Regions from separate parts of the Faecalibacillus sp. TM498 genome, predicted to be linked through region 3. Evidence: riboswitches for the same ligand, from Rfam matches in the RefSeq annotation. Region 3 holds a riboswitch; each other region holds the start of a gene.
What was found. Region 3 has a riboswitch for cyclic di-GMP ahead of LJD32_RS02185 (SpaA isopeptide-forming pilin-related protein). Riboswitches for the same ligand answer to the same signal wherever they lie in the genome.
Positions count from the first base shown of each region.

Region 1: linked by a shared signal. The riboswitch ahead of LJD32_RS09730 (SpaA isopeptide-forming pilin-related protein) and the one ahead of LJD32_RS02185 (SpaA isopeptide-forming pilin-related protein) in region 3 are both predicted to bind cyclic di-GMP.
Region 2: linked by a shared signal. The riboswitch ahead of LJD32_RS12320 (response regulator) and the one ahead of LJD32_RS02185 (SpaA isopeptide-forming pilin-related protein) in region 3 are both predicted to bind cyclic di-GMP.

Region 1 covers NZ_JAJDKB010000030.1:492-11,444, reverse strand. Annotated here, with positions in the region: gene LJD32_RS09765 (hypothetical protein) at 1-489, opposite strand, end outside; gene LJD32_RS09760 (hypothetical protein) at 503-1,243, opposite strand; gene LJD32_RS09755 (hypothetical protein) at 1,256-1,753, opposite strand; gene LJD32_RS09750 (DUF5979 domain-containing protein) at 1,766-2,773, opposite strand; gene LJD32_RS09745 (class C sortase) at 2,788-3,645, opposite strand; gene LJD32_RS09740 (class C sortase) at 3,650-4,498, opposite strand; gene LJD32_RS09735 (SpaA isopeptide-forming pilin-related protein) at 4,562-5,953, opposite strand; gene LJD32_RS09730 (SpaA isopeptide-forming pilin-related protein) at 6,009-9,569, opposite strand; cyclic di-GMP riboswitch class I at 9,660-9,744, opposite strand; partial or broken gene LJD32_RS09725 (ISL3 family transposase) at 10,271-10,953, shown strand, end outside.
Region 2 covers NZ_JAJDKB010000050.1:870-11,822, reverse strand. Annotated here, with positions in the region: gene LJD32_RS12335 (SseB family protein) at 1-427, opposite strand, end outside; gene mutY (A/G-specific adenine glycosylase) at 470-1,486, opposite strand; gene LJD32_RS12325 (EamA family transporter) at 1,556-2,413, opposite strand; gene LJD32_RS12320 (response regulator) at 2,495-2,860, opposite strand; cyclic di-GMP riboswitch class I at 3,060-3,135, opposite strand; gene LJD32_RS12315 (DUF454 family protein) at 3,193-3,435, opposite strand; gene LJD32_RS12310 (HAD family hydrolase) at 3,633-4,256, opposite strand; gene LJD32_RS12305 (ROK family protein) at 4,243-5,226, opposite strand; gene LJD32_RS12300 (methylated-DNA--[protein]-cysteine S-methyltransferase) at 5,285-5,815, opposite strand; gene LJD32_RS12295 (helix-turn-helix domain-containing protein) at 5,827-6,054, opposite strand; gene LJD32_RS12290 (cupin domain-containing protein) at 6,081-6,707, opposite strand; gene LJD32_RS12285 (MFS transporter) at 7,021-7,980, opposite strand; gene rbr (rubrerythrin) at 8,055-8,594, opposite strand; gene LJD32_RS15540 (nucleoside-diphosphate sugar epimerase/dehydratase) at 8,810-10,405, opposite strand; gene LJD32_RS12270 (hypothetical protein) at 10,435-10,695, opposite strand; gene LJD32_RS12265 (tyrosine-protein phosphatase) at 10,938-10,953, shown strand, end outside.
Region 3 covers NZ_JAJDKB010000004.1:1,858-12,810, forward strand. Annotated here, with positions in the region: gene LJD32_RS02175 (histidine phosphatase family protein) at 1-218, opposite strand, end outside; gene LJD32_RS02180 (hypothetical protein) at 229-1,092, opposite strand; gene LJD32_RS02185 (SpaA isopeptide-forming pilin-related protein) at 1,170-7,511, opposite strand; cyclic di-GMP riboswitch class I at 7,607-7,688, opposite strand; gene LJD32_RS02190 (4Fe-4S binding protein) at 7,853-8,023, opposite strand; gene LJD32_RS02195 (histidine phosphatase family protein) at 8,095-8,622, opposite strand; gene LJD32_RS02200 (amidophosphoribosyltransferase) at 8,708-10,114, shown strand; gene pyrB (aspartate carbamoyltransferase) at 10,206-10,953, shown strand, end outside.

The DNA of each region.
Region 1 (10,953 bases), on a different contig from region 3:
TTCTCCATCAACACTTAGTGTAAGTGTGACATACCCAACATCATTTTTAGCCAATCTTCCTAAATAGAAATAATCATCAAGACCTTTAATTTCTTTTAACCCTTGTGAACTATCTCCTCCAACAGTAGAACTGTCATAAATTAAAGTTTCATTATTTTGACTATCTACATAAGCTAGACGATATTCATAAGCACCATTAGTTGCCTTTGATCCATCTTCCAATGTCTTAATAATTTCATTTGTCATATACCAATCAGTATATTGACTATTTTTATTTTCGATTTTAACTTTTAAAGTCATTGAATCTCCAGGCTGAATATTACTTAATTCATCATTCATTTGATCTTTACCAAAATTAGTTGTCATTTGGCTACCATCAAATGAAACTTTCCAATGATCTTTTCCTACTAATTCTTTAGCTTGAACTGTTGAAAAAGTACCAACCATCATCATAAGTGCCATAGCAAGGCACAAAATTCTTTTTTTCATCATCTGTACCCTCCTATCCTAAACTCAATTCAGTTTCATCGTCATTAACATTCACATCAATTCCCCAAGCACTCTTAATAGCATCTTTCGCATTATGAGTTTGTACTGCATCAACTTCTGCATCTAATGTAAATGTATATCCATTATAAGTATACTGATATTTAATTGTTTTTTCATCTTCTACTTTCGTATACATTGTTGACAATTGATTACTAATACGAATAGTTTTCATAAAATCCGGTGTTGTTTTCTTACTTTCAACTACCTTTGTATAATATAAAACAACACGTTCATCTGTTGATTGAGCCTCATTAATGACCCATCCATCTTGATTAAATCCTAATTCAATCAATGCTGGTGATAAATCAACATTTTTCCCTTCTTTATCTTGCCAACTCTTTGTTAAAACAACTCTTACAAAAGTATCAATATTACCACTGTTTTCTACAGCTAACTTTTCATCATAAGTTTTTCCTAAAACAAACTTTTCATCATCTTTTAATAAATTTTGAAGAAGTTTACCTTCACCATTAGTTGTTGCATCTCCTTGATCATCATACGTCTTTGAACTAACAACCTTTCCATTCTCCTTTAAAGAAACTCCAATTGTAGACATATCCATAGAAGCTGAATATTGATCACTATAATATGTGAGTGCTGCACGTGCACTTCCTACACCACTTCCAAGTAATAAAACAGCAGCTATACCAAGAAGGATTGTAGGTTTCATAAAAATCGATTTCACTTTTTTCATTACCATAACCTCCTACTCTGTTTCATAAACTTGTTGCCAATTAGCAATTAAGTTTCCTTGATCATCATAAACAACCGGTGTAAATTCTTGAATAACAACGATATTATAATCTTTATCCTTATTATCATCATTTACTTCAGGTAGTGTATATTTAATATTTAATTCACTTGTTTTATCTTTAGAAGAAAGCACTTTATTATAATAAATATACCCATCATCACTTTCTTGCCAATTCTTACCTAAATTATATTTAATTTTAAGGTTATCCGCTGCAAAAACTTTAATTCTCACAAAACAATCATAATCACCAACATTAGTAATCACAACATGTTTCCCATCTTTATCAACATCTTCTTCAATCTTTGTATCTGTAAAACCTAAATTCATTTTATATCCACCAGTTGCATTCGTATGAGTCGTAAAATATCCCAAAGCCTTACCAATACCTAAAGTAGAAATCATCACAAGAGCAACAATAGATAATACTAATTTTTTGTTTAATTTTCTCATATCTCTATCCTCCTACTCTTGAACTGTCTTATTTTCTTTACTTTGTTTAACTGTATAATCTTGATCTTCTTTTGAATATTTATAATTATTAACAATTCCATAACCACCATGAATTTCATTAGAAGCTTTATTTTCAAAACTTGCCGTTGCAATCTCTTGACTATCTTCATCTGCCACTAATGATTCCAAAACTTTTTTAGAATCACCAACAATTTCATAACCAGCTCCTGTATAAACTTCCGTAACAGTTACTTTTGAACCTGCTGGAATATCGGCAATTCTAATTGTTTTCTCTTTTACTTCATCAAAATTTAAAGTAATAAATCTTGTTTCTTTTTGATTTTCAATTGTTTCAATATCAACTTGATAAACAAATGTTGCATTTGTTGTTAAAGTTGTATTTTGACTTGTTAATTTTTTAGTAATTTGAATAGAACTCATTCTTAATTCTCGATCAGCTTTAATACCAATAGCTTTCGAACCAACTAAATCATAATACCATGTATCATCCTTTTTAGTTGTATAATAATAATTATTTGGAAGAGAAACTAAATAAGGTGTAAACTTATAAGAATAATATTGACTATTCATATCATTAACAACAACTAAATAAAGTCCTGTTTGTAAATTTGTTAGCTTAACATATCCGCCTTTTAAAGTTGCTGTATAAGCTGGAGTAGCATCTTTAATGACTTTAGAAGCTTCACTTGCTCTTTGTTTCCAAGTCTTCGCTGATTGAGTTGCATCATATTTAACAGTTGACCAATCAATGTCTTTAAAGGCATCTAAACCGGTATAATTGCCACCTTGGCTAATAGAAGCAACCCTATAAAGATCCGCCTGAACATCATTTTTCGATAAATCCTCAGCATAACTATGAGAGCTAATTGAAATTTCTAAACTACATTTTTTATTAACATCTACAGGTAATGCTGCTTCAACATTTGGTAAAACAACAACCGTAAACATCATTATCAACGCTATAAAGATAGCCGATAACTTACAAAATTTCTTTTTCATCCTCATATCCTCCCTTATTTCTTTTTATTAAAAACATATCTCATTATAATAATAACAAGTATCGTAATTGATAAACCTAAAACTAAAATCAACATATAATAGTTTTTAATAGACTCTAACATTCTATCTCCAACAGATTGTTTAACATCTTCTTCACCATTATATTCAACACGATGTCCTCTTACAATTAAACGATGACTATTCACTCCATAAGGTGTACAAGTAAATAATGAAACATAATCTTGACCCTCAGTAATAGACAAAGCATTTTGTAAAGTTTGATGATCATCTTTATCAACCATTGGTAAAATTTGATCTACTTCATAAGCTAAAACCTTATCTAAAATATGCAAATAAAATTTATCACCTGTTTGTAGTTGATCAATATCAGTAAACAATTCTGCACTAGGAAGACCTCTATGCGCTGCTAAAACACAATGTGTACTTTCACCTCCAATAGGAAGTTTAGACCCATTAATATGACCAACACCCGTTTGTAAAACATCATCACTTGTCCCATGATAAATAGCTAATTTAATATTGATTTCAGGAATAGAAATATATCCCATGATTCCATCATTATTCATATTTAAAACTCGATTATATTCACTATTTTCACTATCCTTGGACTTTTCACCAAACACATCAGCAAAAACATTATTCCCACTTATTGTTTCATTAAATGCTTGTGCATTTTGCCATTCTTGACTAAAGTCTTCATCAGACATATCATCAACTATTTTTTCATAATTACTAATCAATTTATTTTGTCGATAAGTATTCCATTGATTAGAAACAGTAGGATAAATCATAATACCCAACCCAACTAAGAATAACAATCCAACCAAAATACTCGGTAATCTCTTTTTCATATAACTACTCCTTAGATCTCATCTTTTTATCCTTTTTATATAAAATAAAGATAAAACCACCAGTAACAGCTAAACCAACAATAACCCATAACAAATAATTCGTATGAAGACTTGTAAAACCATTTTTCTTTTCCTTATTTACAACAGATTTGTTATAAGAAACACGATGACCTGTTACAATCAAACGTTGAGTATTCACACCATAAGGTGTACATGTAAGTAACGAAACTAAATCTTTTCCCTCTTGCACAGCCAAAGCTGATGTATCATCAGGTTCAGTTTCAACAATACTATCTACTTCATAACATAAAGTTTTATTCAAAACATGGACTAAAAAGTGGTCTCCCTTTTTAACTTGATCCAAATCAGTAAACAATGTTGCACTTGGCAACCCCCTATGTGCAGAGATAACTGCATGCGTATCTTTACCCCCTACAGGTAAAGAACTTCCTTCCAAATGTCCAGCAGCCTTACTTAATACTTCTTCACTCGTTGTATGATAAATAGGTAACTTCACATCTATTTTAGGAATTTCAACAATACCCATTATTCCATCACCAGCAAGATTTAAAGCTGAAATATATGACTTATCTTCTGACTTTTGATTTTCTGCTTTAATAAATGAATCCGGCAAAATATGCGGTGCTAAAGCATCATTATATGCCTTTGCTTTTTTCATTTCTGCATCATAATCTATTGAATCACTCTTTTGACTTACTATCTTTTCATAGTTACTGATTAAACGATCCTGTCTATAACTATTCCACTTATTGGCAACAAATGGATATACCAATAAGGACAAACCAGCAACGAATATCAAGATTATAACTATATTGCTTAACTTCTTTTTCATCTGGACTCTCCTTATTCTTATATCATTTTAAGAATCAGAGGCTAAAAGCCTCTGATAATTATTTTATTTTTCATGTTTCTTTTTATTCATAAAGAATAATGCAGCAGCTGCAACCATAATTGCACATCCACCTACTGTAAAGATTGTAGTACCAATACCACCAGTTTCAGGTAAAGCACCCACTTCTGTATCTCTCATATCTGTATCAGCAGTAAATTCTGCAGTTGCTTTATCACCAGTAATTGTTAAAGTAGCACTTGAATTAGTTTCATTAATAGAATATCCATCAGGAGCAGTAACTTCTTTAAATTGATATTCACCTTTATCTAAACCTTTAACTACTAATTGACCATTTGCACCAGTTACAACTTCAGTTACGACACCAGTAGTTACTGTTTGATCTTTAGCTAATACATAAGTGTTATTACCTTTATCAACAAATTTAAGAACATTTCCATCTTTATCTAATACGTTGAATCCTGCACCAGCTAATAATTTTTTATCACTTTCTTTTTCATAATCATTTGTTTTTGTTAAAGTAATTGCACCTTCATATAAATCTACAGAATCACTTGAATAATTTTCTGAACCTGTACGACTTACGTTAGCCGTATTTGTTACTTTATCATTTTCAGAAGTTACTAATACATCATAAGTAATTGTAACATCTTTTCCAGCATTACTGTTTGTATCATCAATGAAAGATGATAAATCTAATTCAAATGAATTAGTTGCATCATCAAATGTAGGAGCAATATTTATTTTACTATCCCCTAATTTAACAACAACTGTATCTTTTTTGTATTCTGCACCTGTTAATGCATCAGTTACTTTAAATAACTTATTTGTTGCAGTTGGATCAATTGAAGGAACTTTTACATTAATTGTATAAGTCACTGTTTGACCATTGTGTACAGCACCATCTGCATCATTAACTGTTTTAGTTAATCTAGTTTCTGATCTTTTTACATTTAATTCAGCATTTCTTAATGTTGCTGGATTTCCAGCATAATCAAAATTAATTGGAGCAGCCATAACGTTATAAGTATATTTATTTGAGTTATCTACAACTTTAACAACATATAACCCTGCACCATCTACTTCAGTTTTTCTTCCAGCGTTATCTGTAAATTTAGTAAATCCATTTAAATTTCCTAATCTAGCTAACGCTTTAGAATGAGCAGCACTATTAGCTAATGAAGCTAAAATAGCTTGAGCATCATTTTTTTTATACTCTTCTTTAAAAATTTTAGTTACTTCATCGCTAACAAAAGCCCATCCTGTTTTTGTAGTTTTATCTTGTTTAACAACTTTTAAATAAGATAATGTTACATTTTCGTCTGTAGCAATGTTTTTTACTGTAATTGTTGGATTAGCGGCAGCTACTGGTACTACCATTGCTAGTGCCATCAATAATGAAACCACCATTGCTGAAACTTTTTTAAATAATTTCATATTCTATCTCCCTTTCTTTTTTTATATATATAAGAGTTATGAATAAATAGGAAAACTATTTGTTCATATACTCATAATACCTTTTTCTATATATAGCAACTGCTGCTACCATCATAAGCAACATACCACCTGCCATATACCAATAAATTCCTGTTCCACCTGTTTCAGGTAAAGTATATTTCACATGTATTCTATAAATACCATATTCAGATTTATTCTTTTTACAATTTTCAAAATCAGTAACACATTCTTTGTCATTACCATTTTTACCATCGTTAATAGCATATCCTATATTAGATTCACTATTACCAACCTTATTTCCATTGGTATTTGTGTTACTTTCATCAGTAGCACTACCACCATCATATCCTACTTTTAAGAAGAAATCCGTTCTACCATCTGGTTTAACTTTAGAAATCTTATCTTTCGTAGTTTCTGATGTACATTGATCATCAGTATACCATTGTATAGTTAAATCGCCTTTTGTAATTTTTTCAAATTCTTTCGTTGATTCATTGTACTTATATACAACATTACCTTTACTATTAACAACATTTCCTATATCAAAGACTTTACTATTTCCAATATTAGTATCATCAACTGGAACTGTCTCACCACTATTGATCCAAATATCATCATTACTGGTTGCAATATCAACTTTTACATTCACTTTAGGTTGAGGTAAAACAGCTTCACCAAAACCTGTCGTTATTTTTGAATCTGGACTTACGTTAGTTGGAACGTTATTACCACCTATATATTTGTCACGTGCTTTAACAGTTATTGTTGTGTTCCATTCGCCAGTATTAACATTTGGAATCGTTTGATCAGTCCATCTAATTGCTTGGGTATTATTAACTTCATCATAATACGCCATACCAACTTTGCCATTAGTTCCTGTAACTTCTATTTCACCTTGTTTTAACGCTTCATCCGTTATAACATTTCCATCATTACCTACTAGTTGGAAACGTGGATCAATTACATCAAAAATATTAGCATTTTTAATATCAATATTTTGTGATATTGTTTGTTGAATTTTAGCAAAGATTACCTTTAATTCATCAACATTTGCTGCTGTAAAAGCACAATTTGTTGATGCAATATTTTCAGATAACCAATTAGATGTTTCATCATTCAACTTTAATCCAACTGTATATACCGTTATACCCGATTCTCTTAATTGTCTTGCTATTTCTTTGGAATCATTTTTATCCGTGCCTTCAGAAGGTGCCCCATCTGTAAATAAAATAACATATTGAGGAACATCTGTACGTTTAGAATTAGCTAAATTTGTTTGTGCTATACTTAAGCCTTTTTGAGGAGACGTACCACCAGCTGCATAGATACTTGCAATTGTTTGTTTTAAGCTATTTTTATTATCTCTTGCATTTACTAGATTGCTTAAATTATTTCCATAAGCATTGAATGTTGCAACACCAATTCTACTATTTTCTGAGGATTCTGCTGTTGCTGAAATAAATGCTAAAGATGCTTCTTTTAATCCAGTTAATCCACTATCCAATGTATAAATTGTTGTGTTGTTATCCTTTTTATTTCCATAATAACCTGAAATCTTATCTAGTACATTTACCCAACTACTTCCGTTATAATATTTCCATGTATCATTTATATAAATCATTGGATATTTAGCGTTTTTATAAGTATATGCATTACCATTAGTATGCTTATATGAAACATCTGTTAATGTATTATCATAATAATACACCTTATTAACATCTAAACTATTTTTTACATCACAGTATTTTCCAACAGTTCTAAATCCTCCATTATCTGTAGGATTGTTACTATTCCCATTGTAAAGCATACTACCTGAAATATCTAAAACCATCATAATATCAGCTACTGCTTCTTTTTGAACTACGCTTGAACTTGTAGATAAAGATTTAGCAGTAATGTTAATATCATATGTTCTTTCATCCCAATCTTTTACTTTTGCAGTCTTGTCATATTGTAAAGAGTTTTCAATAATTTCTTGAACCTTTTTATTTTCAATTTTATATTTACCATTTGTTTGTGCTACTTCTTGTTCTTGATCATCTTTAACCAAGTAGAGCTTTGCAACTGCATTATTATTGCTATCAACTGTAACTCTTACTTTCCATGTATCATCAGAAACTAAATAGCCATCTGGAGCACTTACTTCTGTTAAGGTATAGGTACCTTCTTTTAAACCACTAAAAGTAATATTTCCATCACTAGTTGATTTAACTCTACTTGCTTCTTTTGTTGAATCATTTTCTAACTTAAATACTGCATCACTTAATCCATTTCCGTTTTCATCAACCTTTTGAAGATTCAAATCAGCTTTTGGCTTTTCTATAACATCAACAACTTTTGCATTTGGAAGAGTAAATTCCATTTGACAATTAGATTCTCCAGCGCCACGTTCCATATAAAGAATTGTTAATTTATGCGTTTGATTTTTTTGATCTTCTGTTAAACTTCCAGGAGTTAATCCTAATTTACTCCACAAATCAACACTATCTGTAGCTGCAGCATGAATTCCACCTAAATCAATAATGACATTGGTATTATCTAAAACCACCCACATATCATCATCACCGGTAAATTTATAAGTCAAATCACCGACATAATCACCTATTGCGAATTCAACATCATATCTCATTCCAAAAAAGTAATTTGGTGTTCCTTCTGTAGAATAATCATTAAGTGGGAAGAAATTTGAACCACTTGTTGTCACTTCTTTATTATTTTGTGCTGTATCAATAACTGAAGTTAATTTATAAGTATCACCTGTTTTATGAAATTTCAAATTCATACTATCTATATAACGTCTAAGATAAGTTTCTTTTCCATTGATTGTTACTGTTTCATTACTCTTAACAAAGAATCCTGGTTCAGTATAATTAAATTTTACATTTCCATCACTATCTATACCATTCAACAATCCTTTAATTACTTTGCTGCTTCCTGTATAAGCATTAACATCATAGTCATCTTTCATCAATTCATAAGAATATGTTTCATAATTGTTTCCTGTACCTAAATCACTTCTACTTTGATATTCAATATTTTGCCATCCATTCCAATAAACACCTTTCCATGAATTTCTAGATGTACCAGATGTCAATCTTTGATTAGTATTATCTCCTAACATATTAAAAGAATAATATATTCCATTTGATTCACCAGCTTTTACTGTGTAATCATAGAAAGAAGTATCTCCTAATACATCTGTTTCTTTGGCAGTGTAATTCACTACAACCGTTGCACTTCCAGTTCCTGTCAATTCAATATAATTTTTATTTGATACGGCATTTCCATCAACAGTTACACTACTTACATCCCAATTTATTGCTTTAGCGTAATCGTTGATTTTTGATCCATAAGATAGAGTTTTCACATCATCTGAATAGATTTTTTTGCTTCCATTATAATGTTGAATTGTAACTGTAATATCTTTTTTATCGCTACTTTTATTTTCTATTACATAACTAGAAGCAGTTGTTTGTGCTGTTGCACTTCCTGTAGTAGTACCACTTCTTTCATTAGCAGAGGCAATAATTGCACTACTAATAACTACTGCTATTGCTAGAACAAATAAACCAATTCTTCTCATACGTTTCAGCATAATTTTTACCTCCCATTTTAATATATATATTCATCATTTTATTAATTATTCCTATAAGACGGTAAAAAGCCGCCTATTCTTTTTTTTGAATTGGGCGGCCCGGCAATCATATACTTTTGTACTTAGACCCGTAGCTTTGCGTCATTAGCTTTCACTAATTTTGCTATTATCCTTCATTAGAATCTTATCATAAAATCAACGCTTTTTCAATTTTTCAAAAGCCATTTTTTATAACAAATTTTCTCAGTTTTTTACATATTTTTTATTTAATTTTATTATTCTATATCCTTATTCAATTTTTGACAACCCTACAAAACCAAACGACATTTTTTAAATCTAAACTGCACTAATATTTCTTTCTCCGTTCTATCTATTGACACATTTATTATAGAAAATATATGTTCATAAATATATAAGGGGTGTCCGCCATAGTTACAAATCTTTACTTTTTCAAACTTTTTTCGTTCCTTTTTATTATTGAGACCATGAGTATCATTTACTTATATTATATAGATTCATTTCTTATTTGTCAATTTGATATAAAAGAAAAGTGGGATGAATTTCATGGTATATTAAATTATCCGGTGCTTAGAGGTTCGCTCTAAATTATTAGGCGGAGTACCCTCTAAATTATCGTGGGGATGTGAATCATCCCCTTTTTTGATACAATTTTACTGTCTGGTCCTGATTAAATTATTATTATGAACAACGAATTATTAAAACTATTTGATATCAAGGATGATGTTGTTGAAACATTTACTGTAGATCATAAAGAATCTAATTATGAAATCGATATTAGATTCAAGCCATCTAGATTTTCATGTCCTACATGTGGCAGCACTCATTTCATTAGTAAAGGCAACAAGAAAAGATCTATTGTATCTGTACCTGTTAATGATAAACCTGTAAAGATGGTTACTTATGTTAAAAGGTATAAATGCATTGACTGTAATGCTTCTTTTTCTGATGTAAATCCTATTGCTTATGGTGATTGGTCTTTTACTAGAACAGCTATCATTTCTATTCTAAACAGGTTAAAACCTTATAATGCTACTTATGCTTCCATTGCTAGAATGTTTGGTGTTTCTTCTACCAGAATCATGGAAATATTTGATACTTTTGTCAGAATTAAAAGACATAGCCTTCCTAGAGTTCTATTGATTGATGAATTTCATTTCTCTAGAAACTCCAAATATAAATATCCTGCTATCCTTATGAACTTTGAAAACAATTTGATTATTGATATCGTTGAATCCAGAACACATGATATCATGTCTGACTATCTATTTAAGATTGATTTGGAAGAAAGAAAAAAGGTCGAATACATATGCACTGATATGAGCTTTATATTCAAACCCTTACTAAAGACATATTTTCCAAATTC
Region 2 (10,953 bases), on a different contig from region 3:
ATACAGCTAAAAAATAAGCTCTTGTCGCAAGTTGTTCAAATAAAATATCTAAATAATCATAGTGTTGACAATTAACTTGGTCTAATAAAAATTGAAGATAAGGATTATAAACTTCTTCTCGAGAAGAAGCTAAATGATTATTTTTATTCGTAAAGATATAACCTTGATCTATTTCTTCTTGAAAACATTGATCAATCAATAATGCATAATAGTTTTGCTTAGAATCTACTTCTATCCACTCTTGAATCTCTACTTTTTCTTCATAGCCATAAGGACCTATCAAAAATAAAGAATCTAATTTTTGTATAATTCCATCAACTATTCCTAAAACAAACAATTCATCATTTTTATGTTCATAAATTCCTTCAACACAAAAAGAAAAGTACTCCTCTTTTTCAATTTTACTTTCTTTCTTAAATAATTTCATAGCATCACACCCTTTAACTATTATATTTATTTTATTTGTATTTTACATGAACTTTAGATACGCTTTTAAAACTTTTAAATGGGCAGTTGATAAAGGTAACGCCTCTATTTCCTCTAAAGTATACATTCCTTCTATTTCATGTTCTAAAACAAAATGATAAACATGCATAAACCATGTACGATGACTAAAAACATGTTTAATATCTTTAATATGTGCTTGAATTATTAAATCTTGATGATACTTTTCTTGAAAAGAAGAAACAAAACTATAGGGACTTTCAACATCATATTGTACAAAACCATAAAGATTTTCTAATAATCCCCCTGGTGGATTTTGAATAAGTAAATATTTATCTTGATAAGTGATGATTCCTGTAATATAACTTATCTCTTGTTTTTTTATTTTTTTTATATTAATAGGTAAAACATCCATTTGTTTATTTTTAAAAGCTAAACATTCTTTTTGAATCGGACAACGAGAACAAAGTGGATGGACAGGTTTACAAATCGTTGCTCCTAAATCCATCATTCCTTGATTAAAAGCAGAAGCATCTTGATTTAAAATCAATTCTTGAACTATTTGATATATTTTCTTTTGTACTTTTGTTTCTGCAATATTTTCTTTAAGCAAATAATAGCGACTGATAATTCTTAAAACATTGCCATCTACAGCTGGAACTTGCTTTTCATAAGCAATTGAACTAATAGCACCGGCAGTATATTCTCCAATTCCTTTTAAAGATAAAATATCATTATATTCATAAGGAAATTTCCCTTGATATTTTTCTACAATTATTTGAGCACTTTCATGTAAATGCTTCGCACGTCGATAATATCCTAAACCTTCCCACATTTTATAGACTTCTTCTAAAGAAGCACTGGCAAGTGCTTCAATTGTAGGAAAGTTTTCTAGAAAACGCTCATAATAAGGGATAACTGTTTCTGTCGTTGTTTGTTGTAACATAATTTCACTGATCCAAATATGATATGGATTTTGGTCTTTTCTCCAAGGAAAGTCTCTTTTATTTTGTTGATACCATTGTATTAATTGTTTTTGCATTCTTTTCACCTTTATTTATTTTAAAGGATATTATTTCTTTTGAAAAGAAAAATATGGCTTTCGCCATATTTAAAGTAACATTAATAATGTTCCACCAACAAGAATCAAAAATCCAATCAATGATTTCTTATTTAGTTTTTCATGGAAGACAACATATGAGAAAATAATTGTCACAACAATACTTAATTTATCAATTGGTACAACTATACTTGCTGGTCCTTCTTGAAGAGCCTTGTAATAACAAAGCCATGATAACCCTGTAGCAATTCCTGACAAACAAATAAAAAGTAATTCATGACGGTCTATCTCTTTGATGGTATGTTGTTTTCCTACAACAAACACAACGACCCATGACATGATTAAAACAACTACAGTGCGAATAGATGTTCCCAAATTAGAGTCAATATTTTGCATACCTACTTTTCCAAGTAAAGATGTTAAGCTTGCAAAAACAGCTGAAAGTAAAGCATAAATCAACCAACTTTTATGATGTGTCGTTGTTGAACTTTCTTTTTGATCAATCATTAAATACGTACCTGCACCAATTAGAATAACACACATCCATTTTAATAAAGTCATATCTTCTTTTAAGAAGATAAAAGCTAAAACAATTGTAAGAATTATACTTGATTTATCAATCGGAACAACTTTATTAACATCTCCTAATTGTAAAGCTTTAAAATAACAAAGCCATGATGATCCTGTCGCAAAACCAGATAAGATTAGAAAAATCCATGTATTTGTTGAAATTGTTGAAATCTGATTTTGACTATGTACAATAAAAACCATTAACCATGAAAAAATCAAAACAACAATTGTACGTAATGCTGTTGCTACATGAGAATCTGTTTTTTTAATTCCACACTTGGCAAGAATTGATGTAATTCCTGCAAACAAAGCTGATCCAAACGCATATAAAACCCACATAAATAAATCTCCCCAAGAAATTATAGTTCTTTATGCTTATTTTGTTAAGAATGCAATCTAAATCATAACAATTAATTAACATTAAATATATTTCTTTAAAACTTGAATAACAATATTCATATCAATTGGTTTAGCAATATGATCATTCATTCCAAATTCTAAAGCTTTCTTTTTATCTTCGGCAAAAGCATTGGCTGTCATCGAAATAATTGGAATATGTGATCTAATAGGATCATTCATTCTTCTTATTTTTTGAGTAGTATAATAACCATCTAAAATAGGCATTTGAATATTCATTAAAATCAAAGAATAATAATCTGTGGGCTGTTTTTCAATTTGTTCAATACACTCTACACCATTTTTAACACGATCAATAAACATTCCTTCTTCATTTAAAAGTTCTATTGCTATTTCAGCATTTAAATCATTATCTTCTACTAATAAAATTCTTTTTTATAATTATTTTGTAAAATAAATGTATAAATTGAAAGGAATAAAGCAGCTACTAAAATGGTAAAAATAATTTTCCACCCTAAACGATGTTCTTTTTTTGAATTATTATATAGATTTTTTTATTTTCCATAACTGCCCTCCTACAAAAAAACAGGAAAAATATGCACAAAGGTATGGTTTTCCTGTTTAATATAGTTGCAACTGGCTGTCATTTTAAAGACCCTATAGCTTTGCGTCACAATTTTTCAATTGCTTTGCCTATTAAGTTATCTTCATTATATTTTACCCAACAATCTATGTCAATTTATTGAAAATAAAAACGAATACTAATTCAGTATTCGCTTTAAAAAGTGTGATTTTTCAATAATCTTTTGACAATGTTTTTGATATAATTCATGTCCTTTGACCCATTCTTTAATTCGATTTGATGATTCCATCAAACAAATCGCACCAATAATAAAAAATGGTACTTGAGGAACAACAGGAAGCAATAATCCAACAAATCCTAATAATATAAAAAATACTCCTATAACAAATAAAAGACTACGATAAATGTATCTTAACTTCATATAACTGCCTCCTTTTTACAAACAAAAGAATAAGAAAGTTATATGAACAAGTCATGAACTAATTCTAAACAATTCTTAAAGATATTCTGGACTATTTCTTAAGAAATAATAATTGTTAAAAATTTTGTGTATGATTTATCAAAATCAATCATGTTACTTAAAAACATAAATAACCATTCATTATATTATTGAAAATCTTAAAGTAACTTCAGTAAATCTATTGGGTTTTCAAAAGTATATTGACTAGGAATATCTTGACAAGCAACACTTCCCCATTTAGCTAGTCCAAAATCAATGTTGGCATTTAAAGCAGCTTGATAATCCGAATAGGCATCTCCAATATAAATCACCTCATCAGAATTCAAATTTAATTTTTCTATACATTTTAATAAAGGCTCTGGATGAGGTTTATGATGCGTTGTATCATCTTCTAAAATAACAGCTGACATATATTGATCAATGCCTTTAGAAACAATATCAATTTCATATTGATCTCTTAACTTTGAAGAAACGATTGCTTGTTTAATTTTATGATTTTTAAAGGTTTCTAAAACTTCTTCAAATCCTTCAAATAAAGTAGCTCCCTCTTCATAGTCATTAACATATTGCACCCATCTAGCATAGGTTTTTTCTTGATCTTTAACACCTAATTCTTCCATGACCTTCATACCTGGATAGGCTGCAAATTTTAAAACTTGTTCAAATGTCCAATCTTCTCCCGTTTCTTCTTTAATGATTTTCATCAATGGATACATGTTCATATTCAATGTATTTAACAAAGTTCCATCAATATCATAAATAATTGCTTCATATTTTTTCATTTCTTTCAATCCTTTCCTTTAATAAATAAACAACCCCTCTATAAACTAATCCATCAAATAGCATAGAAGAAACATCTTCATGAAAATAAAGATTTTCAAAACAACTTTGATTTATTTCATTTAATACTTTTTCAATAATATTTTCTTCATATCGCCATTTTAAATCTAATGAGAGTTCTAAACGCTTTGGATCAATCATTGTAAAAACTATACTTAGCAACAAACTAAGAATCTCATTAAATTCTTCTTGGTTTTGACATTCACGAATTTGTTGATTGATTGTTTTCCCTTTTAAAGATATCAACCCTATTTCCCCCATGATTCCACTTCTTCCATAAAGTGGTTCATCTTTATAGAAATAAGAACTTCCTATACCTACTTCATTAATATACAAATAATAAGTAGAATCTTGTTGATAAGTAAAATAACATCCTTGATGAATCATCTTAACATCATTTTGTAATTGAAGAGGAATGTTTATTTCTTTTTTGATATCTTTTAACCATTGATGTTTTTCAAGAACATTATGATGATCCGTTACATAGACATCTTCATAAACAATACCTTCTACTGCTATTTGACAACAATGTATCTTTTCTTGATCAATTAAATCTTTGATAGTCTTTTTCAATTCATCCTCACTTTGATAAAATAGAATACTCTCTTTTTTTATTTCATTAAAATTTCTTAATTGATAAATAACTTTATCTACTTGAACATAAAGACAAAGAATCAAATAATTATTTTCATTTAATGCAAAGCGTGTTGGACATCTTCCTCCACTTGATAAATCATTTCCTACTTCTTGAATCAATTGTTTTTCTTGAAGCGTTCTTACCATATTACGAATACTTGGTTGGGATAATTGTAGATTTTCTACCAATTCATTCATTGTTGAACTGTTATGAAGATAAAGATATTTTAAAATAGCTAATAAATGTTTTTTCTTTGTTTCTTTTAATGCATTCATATTCTCACCTTTACTTTTATTATACTATAATAAAAGTAAATTAAAAGAAAAACCAGAATCATCTGGCTTTAGGCTTAAAATAATATGTCATATCCACACCTTCATGTTTTAACAAAGCGATTTTTTTATCAATACCTCCTGCATATCCCGTTAAACTGCCATTTGTACCAACGACACGATGACAAGGAATAATAATTGAAATAGGATTATGCCCTACAGCATTTCCTACTGCTTGTCCTGACATTTTTTCTTTATGCATTTTTTGAGCTACAACTTTTGCAATTTTTCCATAAGTTGTGACTTCACCATAAGGTATTTCACAAAGTATCTTCCACACTTCTTGTCTAAAATCACTACCTTGTGGTTTTAATGAGAGTTCTTTAATATTTGGTTTTTCTCCTTTGAAATAACGATTTAACCATTCTTTTGTTCTATGCAGTATTTCTATTTGATCATTAATAATGGGTTCTTCTTTTAATGTTGCTTGAAAATATTTTTGCCCTTCTAACCACAATCCTATTAAATTTTCTTCATCACTTACTAAATATAAAATTCCTAAGGGTGATTTATATGTTGTTTGATAATACATAATCTTTTCTCCTAAATATCTTGTATATTATTTTGATGACTAAAAAGCTGTTTTTGATATTGTTTTGGTGTAATGCTCATTCTTTTTTTAAAGCTTTGAATAAAATGACTGACATCGTTAAAACCAACTTCTAAAGCAATTTGTGAAATGATTGTTTTTTCTTTTCCTAATAGTTCTAAACTTTTTTTAATACGATAATTGATTAAATATTCATACGGTGTTGTTTGAAGAACTTGCATAAAAAGTCTTCCACAATGACCAACACTCATATTTCCATAAGAAGCAATTTCTTCAAGAGAAATATTTTCTTGATAATGTAAATGAATAAAAGCGAGACATTTTGTAAACTATGATGATAATCTTGTAAAGTATTTTCTTCATGATCTGCTTGTAATAAAAGATAATACATAAATTGAACAAGTTGTGTTGCTAAATAGTATTCTTTATGTTTTTCTTGATAAAATTCAAAAGATACATGATTGATGTTTTTAATAATGTCGATTATTTCTTTTTGTTTTAAAAGACAAATTCCAATGTTCATTTGTTCAATTTCTTTTTCCATAGGACTTTTTTCATAAAAATTAATAAAACTTTTTGGAAAAAGAAAAGAACGATAATGTGCTGTTTCTACTTCGATAAACTGATGAAATACTCTTTGAGAAATAAAAACAGCTTCTCCTTGATGAACTTCTATCGTTTTTCCAAGTGAAATAATTTTTATAATTCCTTCTAAAACATAAGTTATTTGCATATCTTCATGCCAATGCATTTCTTGAAAACGCATACGCGGTGGAATTGTTTTTTTATTATTACAATCAAGAGCAAGAAAAGGAAAATTGGTATGAATACGTGGATTTTTCACAAATAAATCATAAGAGTTATAATCTTGCATCCAATCACCCCTTTTCTTTTATTTTAATCTATTTATTTAAAAAATTCATTAAAATCTTTTGGTGATTCTTTTCTATTTGATAAAGTATATGTACGTTTTGATTACACCACTTTTCTTCATTTTTCCTCCACATTTGGTAATAACATTGAACAACAAGAGCAATTGCACAAACAATTGTCATAATAATAAAAGCATAATTTAAACCATAAGCATCTGAAACATATCCAAGAACAGGACATAATGCTGCGCCAATACTTACCGCTAAACCTAAAGCAATACCAGAGGCAAATCCAGTATGATTAGGTATATACTTTTATCCTAAAACAACCATTGGACTATAAGAAAGACTTTCACCACATGTCATGAAAATAAGCATTATTAAGGCAATCACGAAATGACTTGTATTAGTAAAAATAAAGATTGCAGGTAAGAAGATACAAAAACTAAGACGTACCATTTTACGATGTCCAAAACAATCGGCAATTCCTCCACCTAAAAGAATAGCAATCGATCCTATTCCATAAAAAACACTCAATAACATACTTGCGAATGAATTTGATTTAGAAAATTGTTGAATAAAATAAAACGCTAAGAATGTGGAAATTCCATTAGAAAGAATAGAACGACTAAAAACAACACCACATAATTTAATAAAACCACTCCAATCATCCTTTTGTTCACTTTTTACTTCTTCTTTCTTTTCAACTTCTAAAACATCCAAATTTTCAAAATCTTTATTAAAGAAAGAACAAACAATTCCAAAAACAATGCCAGGAATCAAGAAAAGAATTGTTCCTTTCATCCCAAATAAATTCATTAAAAAAGCTGTATAAACTGGTCCTAATGTAAAACCAACCTTACCACCAAAAGAGAAAATACTTATTCCTTTTCCTTTCGCATTTTTACTAGAAACACTATTGAAAAGTTTGGCAGCTTGAGGATGGAACATCGCTACTCCAATTCCACTAATAATGACTACAATACATAATCCAAAGGAATTAGAAATAAAACCCGTAACTGCCATTCCACCTGAAGCAAGTGATACGCTTAATGTCATATATAATAGTCTATTCTTTTTATCCGATAACATCCCAATAAATGGTTGAACGAAAGCTCCAAAAACATTTGATACCGTAACTAACATGGCAGCTGTTGTATAATCATAATGATATGTTGCAATTAAAAATGGTAATACAGCAGATAAAATACTTTGATTAATGTCTGAACATAAATGTCCTAAAGATAAAACATATTTATAGGGAGATATCCACAAAAAGCACTAAAAAATATAACAATATCAACATTTATATAAGAATATAAAAAAAAGATGCCGTAGCATCTTTCTCATTAATAATTTTCTGCATGAACTTCAAAGTATGCTTGTGGATGATTACATACTGGACAAACATCAGGTGCTTTTTCACCAACAACGATATGTCCACAGTTACGACATTCCCAAACTTTGACTTCACTTTTAGCGAAAACTTCTTGCATTTCTACATTATGTAATAAAGCTCTATAACGTTCTTCATGATGTTTTTCAATTTCTCCAACTTTGCGGAATTTAGCAGCAAGTTCTGGGAAACCTTCTTCTTCTGCAGTTTTTGCGAAACCTTCATACATATCAGTCCATTCGTAGTTTTCACCTTCAGCTGCAGCCGCTAAATTTTCTGCTGTATTTCCAATACCATTTAATTCTTTAAACCACATTTTAGCATGTTCTTTTTCATTATCAGCTGTTTTTAAAAATAATGATGAGATTTGTTCAAAACCTTCTTTTTTAGCTTTTGAAGCAAAGTAAGTATATTTATTTCTTGCTTGAGATTCTCCCGCAAATGCTTCCATTAAGTTTTTTTCTGTTTGTGTTCCTGCATATTTATTAGCCATATTATATCTCCTCTTTTCTATTCCTTGTTAGGAATAATTCCTACTTATATATTAATTCAACTCATCCTATTTGTCAATAAAAATGAATAGAAATAAAAGTGAGGCTATTTAACCTCACTTCGTTCAACCCATTTAATACATACATCTTTTCCATATTATAAACTTTTTTTAAATCTTTATTAATATACAAAAAAATCTAACATTTGATTGTTAGATTATTTGACACCGTGTGTTGTATTTTCATCATAATGATATGTATCAACCATTTGATGAACTTCTTTTCTAATATTACTATCTTCATCATAAGCCACTTGATAAAGATGATCTAGTTGATCAAAGAAATCATGAGATAACTCAATAGGTTTACCAATATGAATCATCTTATTAGGTGTTGTTTGCATACCTTCTTCTTTCATCAACATTTCTTCATATAACTTTTCACCAGGTCTTAGACCAATAAATTTAATTTCAATATCTACATTTGGCTCTAATCCCGATAATTTAATTAAGTTTTTAGCCATATCTAAAATCTTAACAGGTTTTCCCATATCTAAGACAAAGATTTCCCCACCATGAGCATAAGCACCTGCTTGTAATACAAGTGAAACAGCTTCAGGAATCGTCATAAAATAACGAATAATATCAGGATGAGTAATTGTAATTGGTCCTCCATTTTGAATTTGTTTTTTAAATAATGGAATAACTGATCCATTAGATCCTAATACATTTCCAAAACGTACAGCTACAAATTCTGTTTTTGATTTCTTATCAAATGATTGAACAATCATTTCACATAATCTTTTTGAAGCACCCATAATATTGGTTGGGTTAACAGCTTTATCTGTTGAAATTAAAATAAACTTTTTAACTCCATATTGATCTGCAGCTTTAGCAACATTTAAAGTTCCAAAAACATTATTTTTAATTGCTTCATGTGGTGCATCTTCCATTAAAGGTACATGCTTATGAGCTGCTGCATGATAAACAATATCTGGATGGTAATAAGCAAATAAATCATTGATCTTATTTTGATCTCTAACAGAAGCAATCATTGTTTCTAAATTTAATTTAGGATATTTACGTTGTAATTCTAATTGAATATCATAAGCATTATTTTCATAAATATCTACAATAATTAATTGTTTAGGATGACTCTTAGCAATTTGTCGACATAACTCACTACCAATAGATCCTCCACCACCAGTAACCATGACAACTTTATCTTGAACATATCCCATAATTTCTTCTAAGTTTACTTTAATAGGATCTCTTCCAAGTAAATCTTGAACTTCTACATCTTTTAATTTTTCTAAAGTAATTTCATCATTTAAGAATTGATAAATACCAGGTAATTTTTTTAATTTACATTTAGTTTCTTTACAAATATTTAAAACTTCAGAAACTTCTTTATCATCAATAGAAGGTAAAGCAATATAAATTTCATCTACATGATATTTTTCAGCTTGTTGCAAGATTTCATTTCTTCCTCCAACAACAGGTACATTATGGATTCTTCTTCCTTTTTTAGATAAATCATCATCAATAAAACATACCACTTCTTTATTGATTTTTGGTGTAACTAATGTTTCTCTTAAAATCTTTTCACCAGCTGAACCAGCACCAATAATCATGACACGACTTTCTATATGTTCTCCTCTACCTAATAAATGGTGTCTAGAAGCATATAATCTTAAAAAACGATATCCAAATCTAGCTCCACCAACAAGCATAAGCAAGATAAGTAAATAAAGGAACACCGTACTAATAGGTGGTGTCATCGGACAAATCGTACATAAAATACAATAAACAATCGTACTTAAAAATGATGCTATAATAACATTTAATAATTCATTGACAGAAGCATATCTCCATAAACTATCATATAGACAAAAAAGATTAAGCTACTAACAATTAAACCACTTAATAAATAATAAGAATATCGTAAAAAACTTAATTCTATATGACCGTTATAAGCAATAATAGATGATAAAAAGAAAGCAATAATGACACTTAAAATATCAAAAGCGACTAAGCAAGTTTTTCTTATTAAAATCTGACTTCTTTCTTTTGTCATAAAATCCCCTCTCTTAATTTTTGACATTTTTATTTTCACTTTCTAAGTAGAATAATAAAACATTAACTATAATCATTATAATGTCCAAAATAAAAATAACAATAATTATTTTGTTCTTTTTACTAAACGACATTATTTGATACTCAACAACACTATCATTCATTTTTTGTATTCAAATACTACCATATCAATATTCTTAATACAATTCATTTCTATTGATTTTTCAAACTAATTGATAGATAATATCAATTAGTATTGGAGGAGATTTCATGTCTTTTATTGATA
Region 3 (10,953 bases):
TAATAATGGTCTCCAATAATAAGTTCAATCGTATCGCAACATCTTTCTGATGTACTACTATAATAATGGTCAAAAGAAATATCCTTTAAGTATTCTTTAGCTTTTAAAGCTTGTTGTTTTCCTAATTCAGTTAATGGTGAATCACACCATCCTTGAATTCTTCTTCTAACATTAAATAATGTTTGTCCATGTCTCATTAAATATAAATCTTTTTTCATAAAAATTCTCCTATCCAAAAATTTCTTGAATGACTTCTAATAAATCTTTTTGTTCTTCATTCATGGGTATACAAGTATTAATTTCTTGATAATATTTTTTCAACAAATCATTATTTCCTATTTGTTGTAAAGTTGTCATTATTTTGTAATAAAGCATAAAGCGATATTGTGGATAATTCTTACAAAGCTCTTTTATTTCTTCATCTAAATTTTCTTGAGTATATTTTGTAAGGGTGCTTAAAACATCCATTTGAATTTCTACATATCTTAAAGAAAGAGCATACTCATTTTGTAGTTCTTTTAAAAGTGAATAAATTTTTGTAAGAAAAGAACCTTGATGTTCAACATAATCAATTTCTTGGAAAACACGTGTAAAAAATTGTTCCAAATCAATACCATAAGGACTAAACGTATTTTGTAAGTCTTGATTTTTTTCATGTTTCATTTTGATTAAACGCTTCATGATACTTTGTGTTTGTTCAAGCAAATCATAATAATCATGATCTTTTTGAATCAAATCAATAATATCACTAGCTATATAGTTTTTATCTGGAACTTGATGAATATCTTCATGATGTTCAATGACTTTAACAATATAATAAACAAGTGCATCATCGTCAAACATTTCATTTTTTTCACCTAATCGATCTAATTGTTGATCATATTTTTCATCAAAATATGCAATTGTTTCATCAGTATCTTTACAATCATTATAGTAATTTAAAACTTCTTCATATTTTATATCAATATCATTATGATGAAGTTCTTTTTCTATCATATGATATGTCAAATTTTGAAAAAGCTTTTGTTTTTCATTTAAGTAAGTTTGATTATCTTTGTATTCTTTTTTTAATGTATGTATTGTTGTCTTCATAAAAAACCTCCTGCACTATTTTAACACATTTAAAATAAAAAAAATACGATAAATCATTACCGTATTTCTTCTAAAAATTAAAACTCATTTTTTCTTCTATAAAATCTAAGTCCAAATAAAATTCCACCCAATGAAGATATCAATAACATAAGATTTTCTAAAATTTGTGTATCATCACCCGTTTTAGCTTTTTTAGATTCTTGCTTTGGAGTTTGATCAGATTTATTTTCTTTAGTTTCTACTTTGTTTTCTTCATAATTATTTGTATATTCAATAGTTGTTGTTGCATCTTTTTCTACATTGAGATTTGCTGCTACATCACCTTTTTCTTTTCTATCTATGATAGATACTATATGAGTAAGCTTGTATCCTTGAACATCATCATTAAGCTCTTTGACTGTATATTTACCAGCAACTTTTGTTAACTCTAACATCCACTTTCCACTATTTTCATCATACTCAAAATCATTTAATGAATAGACCTTTTTATCTTGTGTATCTTTGTCTATAACTTCAAATTTTATAGATTTTTCTGCTTGTTCTTTTGAAATATTACCCTTTATAATTTTAGCAATCACAAGTTTACCTGGTTTAGCTTTATCTTTCATAATAATCTTATTGTTTTGATAGTCAACAACTTTACCATCTTCCCCAACAACAAATGTTATTGGCTTAGCTATTTCATAACCTTTTGGTACGTTTACTTCAATTAATGTATAAGTTCCAGGTACTAATTTTAAATTATAAGAATTTTTACCATCCGTTATCCAGTGAGCAATTTCTTCATTTGCTTGATTAATAACTTTAAGCTCTGCACCTGCTATTTTTTCATCATTTTCTTTGTCTACTTTATCAACTTTTACATCATAAGTTGTTAATTCATAAGTATTTTCAAAAGCTACTGTTGCTGTAGTTCCTTTTTCTACATCAACATCTACACTTTTACCTTCATTTACTTCATTTCCTATCATATAGATTGTTTTTACAAGGGTATAACCATGTATATCATCAACAAGTTCTTTGACAGTATAACCTCCTGTATTTTCTTCTAATTCTAGAATCCAACGATTTCCATCATAAATAAAATCATTTAATGAATATATATGAGATTTTTGTGTATCATTTTGTGTTACTTCAAACTTTATTGAATCACCAATTTGTTCCTTTGATAGATTTCCTTGAATTGTTTTAGTAATAACCAATTTACCTATAGGTTGATCTTCCATGATAACTTCATCGACCACTTTATCATTGATTTTTACTTTTCCATCTTTTGTAACCACAAATTCGATAGGATTCGCAATTTTATAACCATCAGGTGCAGTTATTTCAGTTAAAATATAATTTCCATATCCAAGATTAACCTTTTGTCCATCCTTTGATGAATCAATACTAATAATTTCACCTGTATCCTTATTTTGGATTTGTAAACTAGCGCCCTCAATATCTTCATTATTTAAGATATCTTGTTTACGAATAGAGACTTCATATAATTTTGGAGTATAACTATTTTTAAAAGCTACATTTCCTTCACCTTGATCTTCAATTTGTATACTTTCTGTTTTTTGATCTTCTACTTCTTGTCCGTTTATTATATAAGTGGTTTTAACTGTATAACCTTCTATTGATGAATTTGTTTCTTCAACTGTATATTCTCCAGCTAAAACATCCAATTCTTTCGTCCAAATTTTTTTTACTTCATCATAAGAAAAATCATCTAAAGTATATTTATCTACTTTGTTTGTTTTTTGATTTGTTACTTTAAAAGTAATCTTTTGTGCATCTTTTTTGGGAATATCCCCTTCTATTGTTTTAGTAAGAATTAATTTAGCTTGTGTTTTTTCATCTTTCATAGTGATTTTATTTTCACTCATGCCTTCAATCTTACCATTTTCATTCACTGTAAAATCAATAGGATCCGCCACTCTATAACCATAAGGAGCTTCTTCTTCAATAAGAGTATATTTCCCAGGAGATAATTTTAATTTATGCGTTTTTTCATCATCTTGACCAGAAATCCATCTTTCTACTAGATTACCTTCTTCATCAATTACTTTTAACTTCGCACCATCTACTTCTTTTGTACCAGAAATATCTGTCTTATCTATTTCAACATCAAACACATTTAAATCATAATTATTTTCAAATTCAATAAATGTCGTTTTATCTTTTTTAACAGTAACCTTTTCTGCTATTTTATCTGTTACCTTTTCTTTTATTTCACCATTTTCATTTATTTGATATTGAGTTAAAGATAATTTATGCCCTTTTATAGACGTTACTAATTCTTCAACTTTATATCCTCCTGCAACTTGTATTAATTCCTTTGTCCATTTTTTATTACTTTCATCATAATTAAAGTCTTTTAATGAATACGTATTTACTTCTTTCGTTGAATTATTTGTTACTTTAAAACTTATAACTTTTTCAGCTTGTTCTTTATTGATTGAACCAGTAACACTTTTACTAATTACTATTTTTCCAGGTTTTGCCTCATCTTTCATGATGACTTTATTTGTTTTACTATAAGTACCATCCTTACCTTTTATAGATATTTCTCCATTTTTAGAAACTTTAAAATAAATATCATCTGCTTTTTTATAACCGTCAGGTACTACTTCTTCAATAAGTATATACTCACCAAACGGTAATGAAACAGTATGTGTCTTATCTTTTTCACTGACCCATGAAGCTACTTCTTCTTTTGTTTTTTGATTTACTATTTTAAGTGTTGCTCCAGCAATTTCCTTTTCATTTGTTAGGTCTTGTTTGCTTATAGCTACTTCATATGGTTTTGGAGTGTAACTATTTTTAAAGGCTACAGTTACTTCACCTTGATTTTCAATTTGTATACTTTCAGTTTTTTTACCTTCTATTTCTTGTGTATCAATTTTATAAGTTGTTTTTACTGTATAACCTTCCACTGATGAATTTGTTTCTTCAACTGTATATTTTTCAGCTAAAACATCTAACTCTTTTGTCCAAGTTTTACTTGCTTCACCATACGAAAACTCATCTAAAGTATATTTATCTGTCTTCTTTGTTTCTTGATTCATTACTTTAAATGTAATCTTTTTGGCATTTTCTTTAGAAATATTCCCTTCTACTGTTTTAGTTAGAATAAGTTTACCTTTTTCGATATGTTTGTCTTCCATGATTATTGTATTTTGATCATTGCCAACTATATTACCATCATTATCCACAACAAACGTAATATCATCAGCTACCATATATCCCTCTGGTGCTTTGGTTTCTTTTAAAACGTATGTTCCTGGTTCTAGTTTAACTTTTCCTGGATTATTATTTTCGCCAGTTATCCAACTTTTTACAGTTTCATTTGTATCTTTATTAATAATACTTAGGTGTGCGTTCTTCAATTCAGATTTCGTCTGTGCATCTATTTTACTAATTTCAATAGTATTTTCTTTTGTTGTTCCTTTTTCGTTAGAAATTGTATAAAAATGCATTGCTTGTGTTTTATCAATAAGTGTTACAGGATAAGTATTATCTCCTTCTTTAATAGCTTCAGGATAATTTTCTTCACTATTTCCTTTAAATATAAAATAATGTGGTGTAGCATCTAATTTATAATTATCAGGTGCTTCTGTTTCAACAATTCTATAAAGAACATTTCTACTCAACCCAGAAAAAGTAAGATAACCCGTTGGTAATGTTTCGCCCTCTGCTTTTAATTTTGTAGCAGTTGTTTCAAAATTATTATTATATGTTACTTCACTACAGCTAAATTTGGCTTTTTCTAAGGCTTTTGTTTGATCATCTTTATCACATTTATAAAGTTTTATACTGACGCCATTCCCTGTGGAAGCTCCTGAACTTTCAAGTACTTTTCCTTTCAAAGAAACATACGTCTCTAATTCAGATTGATTTGGTATTCCTTTTAAAGAACACTTATTGTAGGCATTTGTTTCATTTAATGCGCTACTATCTTCACCTACTGGTAAATTAATAGTTGCTTCATATTCAAGAACAACTTTCTTTTCATCAGGAATTATTATTTTTAATACATGTTTTGTTTCATCATAGCTTACTTGATTAGCCGTAGCTTTATTACCATTAATTGTTAAACTATTCATATAATAATCAAGAGCACTTCCCATTTCATCAACAAGTTCGATATCTTTACCCTCATTTAATTTAATTGCACCTTCATTCACCGTAATTTTATATCTAACATTTGGTGCTGTATCTTGATTATAAGTATATTCTTTCTTTAAAATATCGTTTTTTGATAACCCAAACCATCTTGTAGCTGTTGCTGTTGAAATATTGCCATCAATAGATAAAGACGCCTTATTGTCATAGGCTTTATCTCCTAGTGCTTTTGAAACATCTATAATGCTTGCTTTATATGTTAGATTTAAAGAATTTGTTTTCAAATAATCTAATGCTGCATTTGTAAATATAAACTTAACTTTTCCGTTTTCTTTTTCTACTTGAATATTCTTAAGAATCTCTTCATTTGTTATTTGACTATCCCATTTTTCAATTATATCTAATGAGTTATCTACATACTGTGTATTTTCAGGAAGTGTATCTTCAATAAAAACATTTTTTGCATCGGTTGGTACTTTTTTTACAATTAATTTCCAAGCCATTTCATCTTTATTACAAGAGCTACCCCAATAACCTTCTTTTTCAAGAAAAGTTTCAATTTTATAATCATAATTAGCATTACTTTCCCCTAATTTCTTTGTTTCATTAAAACATTCACCTTTATTTGCATAAGATGTTGTTGTTGATGGAATATTATCTAGAGATGTAATAACTTGTATAATAATAGTTCCTTCATTTACTTTTCCAAAGTCAAAAGTTAATTCTCTATCCTTTTGACTAAATATTGGTGTACCATTATATCCACTTTTAACTTGATATGATTTATAATTCATTCCTTCTGGCGTTGTATCTTTAACAATTAAATGATTTATACCATTTTCAGGAACATTAATTTTTATTTGCCATGCAACCTCTTGTGAATTTCTTGTTGTTAGACAAGTTTTTTCAATAAATTGATAATTTTCTTTTCCTACTTTAAATGAATCTGTATAATCCGTGTTTTGTGTATTACCAAAAGGATTAATAGTGAACGTATTACTCTTTGTAATAGCTGGCGCATTACTAGGATCTTCACCAAATTTAGTTTGGTAAGTAATCTTGTACTCCTTATCACATCCAGCAGGTACTTGGAAATTTCCAGTTGTTAAACTTTCCCATGTTAATCCTTCAATAGAAGGACTACATTTAAAACTTCCATCAATATATTCACCAATATTATCACCTAACGAGTCTTTAATAGTAGAACCACCAATATCAAAATTACCCCCAGGATTTAACGTAACTTCCCAATTGATAACCTTATTACTATCATCACCAGTAACACTATGCTTTTTTTCTGCCCAATTTTTCTTAGTATATTCTAATTTCTTATAAGAATTTTTTTCATTTGTTTGTGCATCACTCTTTACAGTTATGTTATTTCCAACTTTAGAATTCCAATCATCCGGATTATATGCAAAAACATCTTTTTTTACTTTTACTTTATATTTAGCATATAAAACTTCTTTATCATTCATACTTCCAATTGTATATTGAAATTTATTAGTTTCTTTTAAATTATTTGTAACTGTACCAGTATAAGAAATTGTACAGGCTTCATCTGTGTAAAATTGAACATCTCCATCTAATGTCATATTTTCATCCATTTGATCAGTCACAACAACGTTTGTTTGTGGACCAGTTGCTGAAACCTTTAATTTAAATTCTGCAGAAAGATTATCCCCATCACTTATAACCTTTCCTCCTGTTTTTTCAATATCTACCTTATCGTTAGATTTATCACGATCCATATCAATGATAAATTGACCAACACCTGGTAAGTCTAGTTTTCCTTTTCCACCTTCATGATTGTTTGTAAATGAATCACTCAAAGTTCCATTGATGATCAGTGAACCATGTCTATTTGATTTACTAAAAAATAATTCACTTTGATCTCCTGCATTATATTTAACTGTAATTGTATTACCTTTTATTTCAAAATGTCCTACAGTTTCCGCACCTTCTTTTAGTTCCTTAATTCCTTCTTCCATGGTTATTCCATCAGGCAAAGTATAAACCATTGTATTATTATCTTTTGTTGGAAACTGATTATCAATAAATCCCCATACTAGTTTGATAGAAATTGCTGAACCATACGGTATTTTGTTTTCTATATTCGGCTGTAAAATATGGTCTCCAATTTTAATATAACTTCTATCAACTACATCACTTGGTAGATTTTTATCAATAAATTGAGATAAATCTACCGATTCTTCAGCAAATGCACTAAATACATTTGTTGAAACTGCTGTTACTATCATGGCTACCACCAATAATAGTGAAAACAACTTCTTCTTTCTATTCATTATTCTTCCTCCCAATTTTACAAAACTATAAAAAAATATTGACGATAAATGATAATTATAAAGAAAAAGCCGCAAGAAAAGACTAAGTACACATTATCTGCAACTCAGCCAACTTCCTTACGGTTCAGTTCTGTAGCTTTGCGTCACTATTTTTCAATAGTTTTGCCTTTAAAATATATAATTTTTATAAACTAATATTATCACATAATTTCAACAAAAAATATTCTTTACGACCAAAATATGCTTTTTTTCGACCGAAAAATTTTCAACATAATAAAAGGGACTTTTTTGATATAACCATATATCATAAAAAGTCCTTTATAACTATTAAATTTATCTTATTATTCAGCTGAAATAGCTTCTACTGGACAAGTTCCAACACATGCTTGACATCCAATGCATGTATCTTTGTCACATTCCATTTTTCCTTCGTCATCAAATGCTAAAGCTTCTACAGGACAAACACCAGCACATGCTCCACATCCGATACAAGTATCTTTATCTACGTTCATATTTAACTCTCCTTTTCCTTTTTTCCTATAATTAGTATAACACTTTCCACTTTTCAGTCAATACAAAGTCACTATTTTTCATAGCTTTGAATACAACAATTTTCGGGTAACCATGTCATTAATTCTTCATTTGTCATATCATGAAAATAACTATGAATGACACGCACGATACCTCCATGACAAACAACTAAAATGTTTTTATCAGGATATTTATTTTCAAGTTCTTCTAAAAAACTATACACACGATGGACTACTTGGAATAAAGATTCTCCGCCTGGATAATGGAGTCCATGATTTTGTTTATAATATTGAAATTCTTCATTATTAGCAATTCCTTCAAATTTGCCAAAATTGATTTCTTGAATTCTAGAATCTATTTTAATTTCTAATTGATGATTTTCATTTATGATTTTTGCAGTTTCATGTGCTCTTTGAAGTGGTGAAGCAAAAATCATATCTAATGAAATATCTTTTAATTGTTCACTGGCCATTTTAGCTTGTTGCTTTCCTAAAGATGTTAATTCAACATCCGAAATGCCACAAACTTTATTATCAATGTTATAACCTGTTTGACCATGTCTTACTATATATAATTTCATTTTTTTATGTCCTTTATCTTCATTTTGTTTTATGTTATCATATTTTTGGTATTTTGAGAACAAATGAAAAAGGAGAAAATTACATATGGGTGGTATGTTTGGCGTTGTCAGTCGTAAAGACTGTGTCACTGATTTGTTTTTTGGTATTGATTATCATTCTCATTTAGGAACAAAAAAAGGCGGGATTGCAGTTTATGGAGAAAACGGTTTTAACCGTGCAATTCATAATATTTCAAATTCACCATTTAGAACTAAGTTTGAAAATGATATTAAAGAAATGTCTGGAAAAATGGGGATTGGTTGTATTTCAGACAATGAACCTCAACCTCTTTTAATCAATTGTCGTTTAGGTAGTTATGCAATTGTTTCTGTAGGTAGAGTTGCAAATATGGAAGAATTGATTCAAGATGCTTTTGATAATGGGCATACTCATTTTCTAGAGATGTCTGGGGGAGAAGTGAATCAAACTGAATTGATTGCTGCAATGATCAATCAAAAGGATACTTATGTTGATGGAATTATCAATGTTTTAAGAAAAGTAAAAGGTTCTATTTCTTTTATGTTGATGACAAAAGATGGTTTGTATTTAGTACGTGATAAATTAGGAAGAACTCCATTAAATATTGGTAAGGGGGAAAATGGATTCTGTGCTTCATTTGAAAGTCATGCTTATATCAATTTAGGCTATTCTTTATATAAAGAATTAGGACCTGGTGAAGTTTGTTTTATGACCAGTGAAGAAGTGAAAACACTTGTAGAAGCCAATGATAAAATGAAAATTTGTTCATTTTTATGGGTATACTATGGTTATCCAACAAGTTGTTATGAAGGACGTAATGTTGAAGAAATGCGTTATGAATGTGGTCGTTTAATGGCTCAAAGAGATGATATTAAAGATATTGATCTTGTAGCAGGTGTTCCTGATAGTGGAATTGCCCATGCGATTGGTTATTCAAATGAATCACATATTCAATATGGAAGACCTTTTATTAAATACACACCTACGTGGCCACGTTCATTTATGCCACAAATTCAAGCGGATCGTAATTTAATTGCAAAAATGAAATTAATTCCAATTGCTAGCTTGATTAAAGGAAAATCATTATTATTAATTGATGATTCAATTGTTCGTGGAACACAACTAAGAGATACAACTGAATATTTATATAACTCTGGAGCAAGAGCAGTCCATATCAGACCTGCTTGTCCTCCAATTATGTATGGATGTCCTTACTTAAACTTTTCAAGAAGTACAAGTGATATGGATTTAATTACACGTCGTGTTATTAAAAAACGTGAAGGAGAAAATGATATCAATATGTTAGAAACATATAGTGATCCAGATACTCCTGAATATAATGCAATGGTAGAAGAAATCCGTAAAGAACTTAATTTTACTTCTTTACGTTTTAATCGTTTGGATGATATGCTTCAAGCTATTGGACTTGATAGTGATAAGATCTGTACTTATTGTTTTAATGGTAAAAAATAATGCGGAAAGAAATTTCCGTATTTTTTTAAAATATATTTAATAGCTTTCTAAGGAGTGCTATAATATTGAAGAAAAAAAAAAGGAGACTATTATGAAATATTTAATTGACCCAATGGATTTAAGTGTAGAAGAAATTGATGAACTAATTGATATTGCGAATGATATTATTAAAGATCGTACACGCTATCAAGATGTTTGTCGTCATAAAATTCTAGCTACACTCTTTTTTGAACCAAGTACACGTACAAGACTTTCTTTTGAATCAGCTATGTTATCACTTGGTGGAAGTGTTTTAGGTTTTTCAAGTGCAAGCAATACAAGCGCTTCTAAAGGTGAAAGTGTTAGTGATACTATTAGTGTTGTTTCAAGCTATTGCGATATTATTGCAATGCGTCATCCAAAAGAAGGAGCACCTCTTGTTGCTACAAGAAAAAGTACAGTACCTTTAATCAATGCTGGAGATGGTGGTCATAACCATCCAACGCAAACTTTAACTGATTTACTTACTATTTATAGAGAAAAAGGTAGACTAGATAATCTAACAATTGGTTTTTGTGGGGATTTAAAATTCGGACGTACAGTTCATTCTCTTACAAAAGCAATGTCACGTTATAAAAATATTAAATTCGTGTTTATTGCACCACCTGAACTTAAAATTCCTGAATATTTAAAACATGATTTATTAGATGCTAAGAATTTAGATTATAAAGAAGTTGAAACGATTGAAGAAGTTATTGAAGATTTAGATATTCTTTATATGACACGTGTTCAAAAAGAAAGATTCTTTAATGAACAAGACTATATTCGTTTAAAAGATACATATATTTTAGATTTAAAGA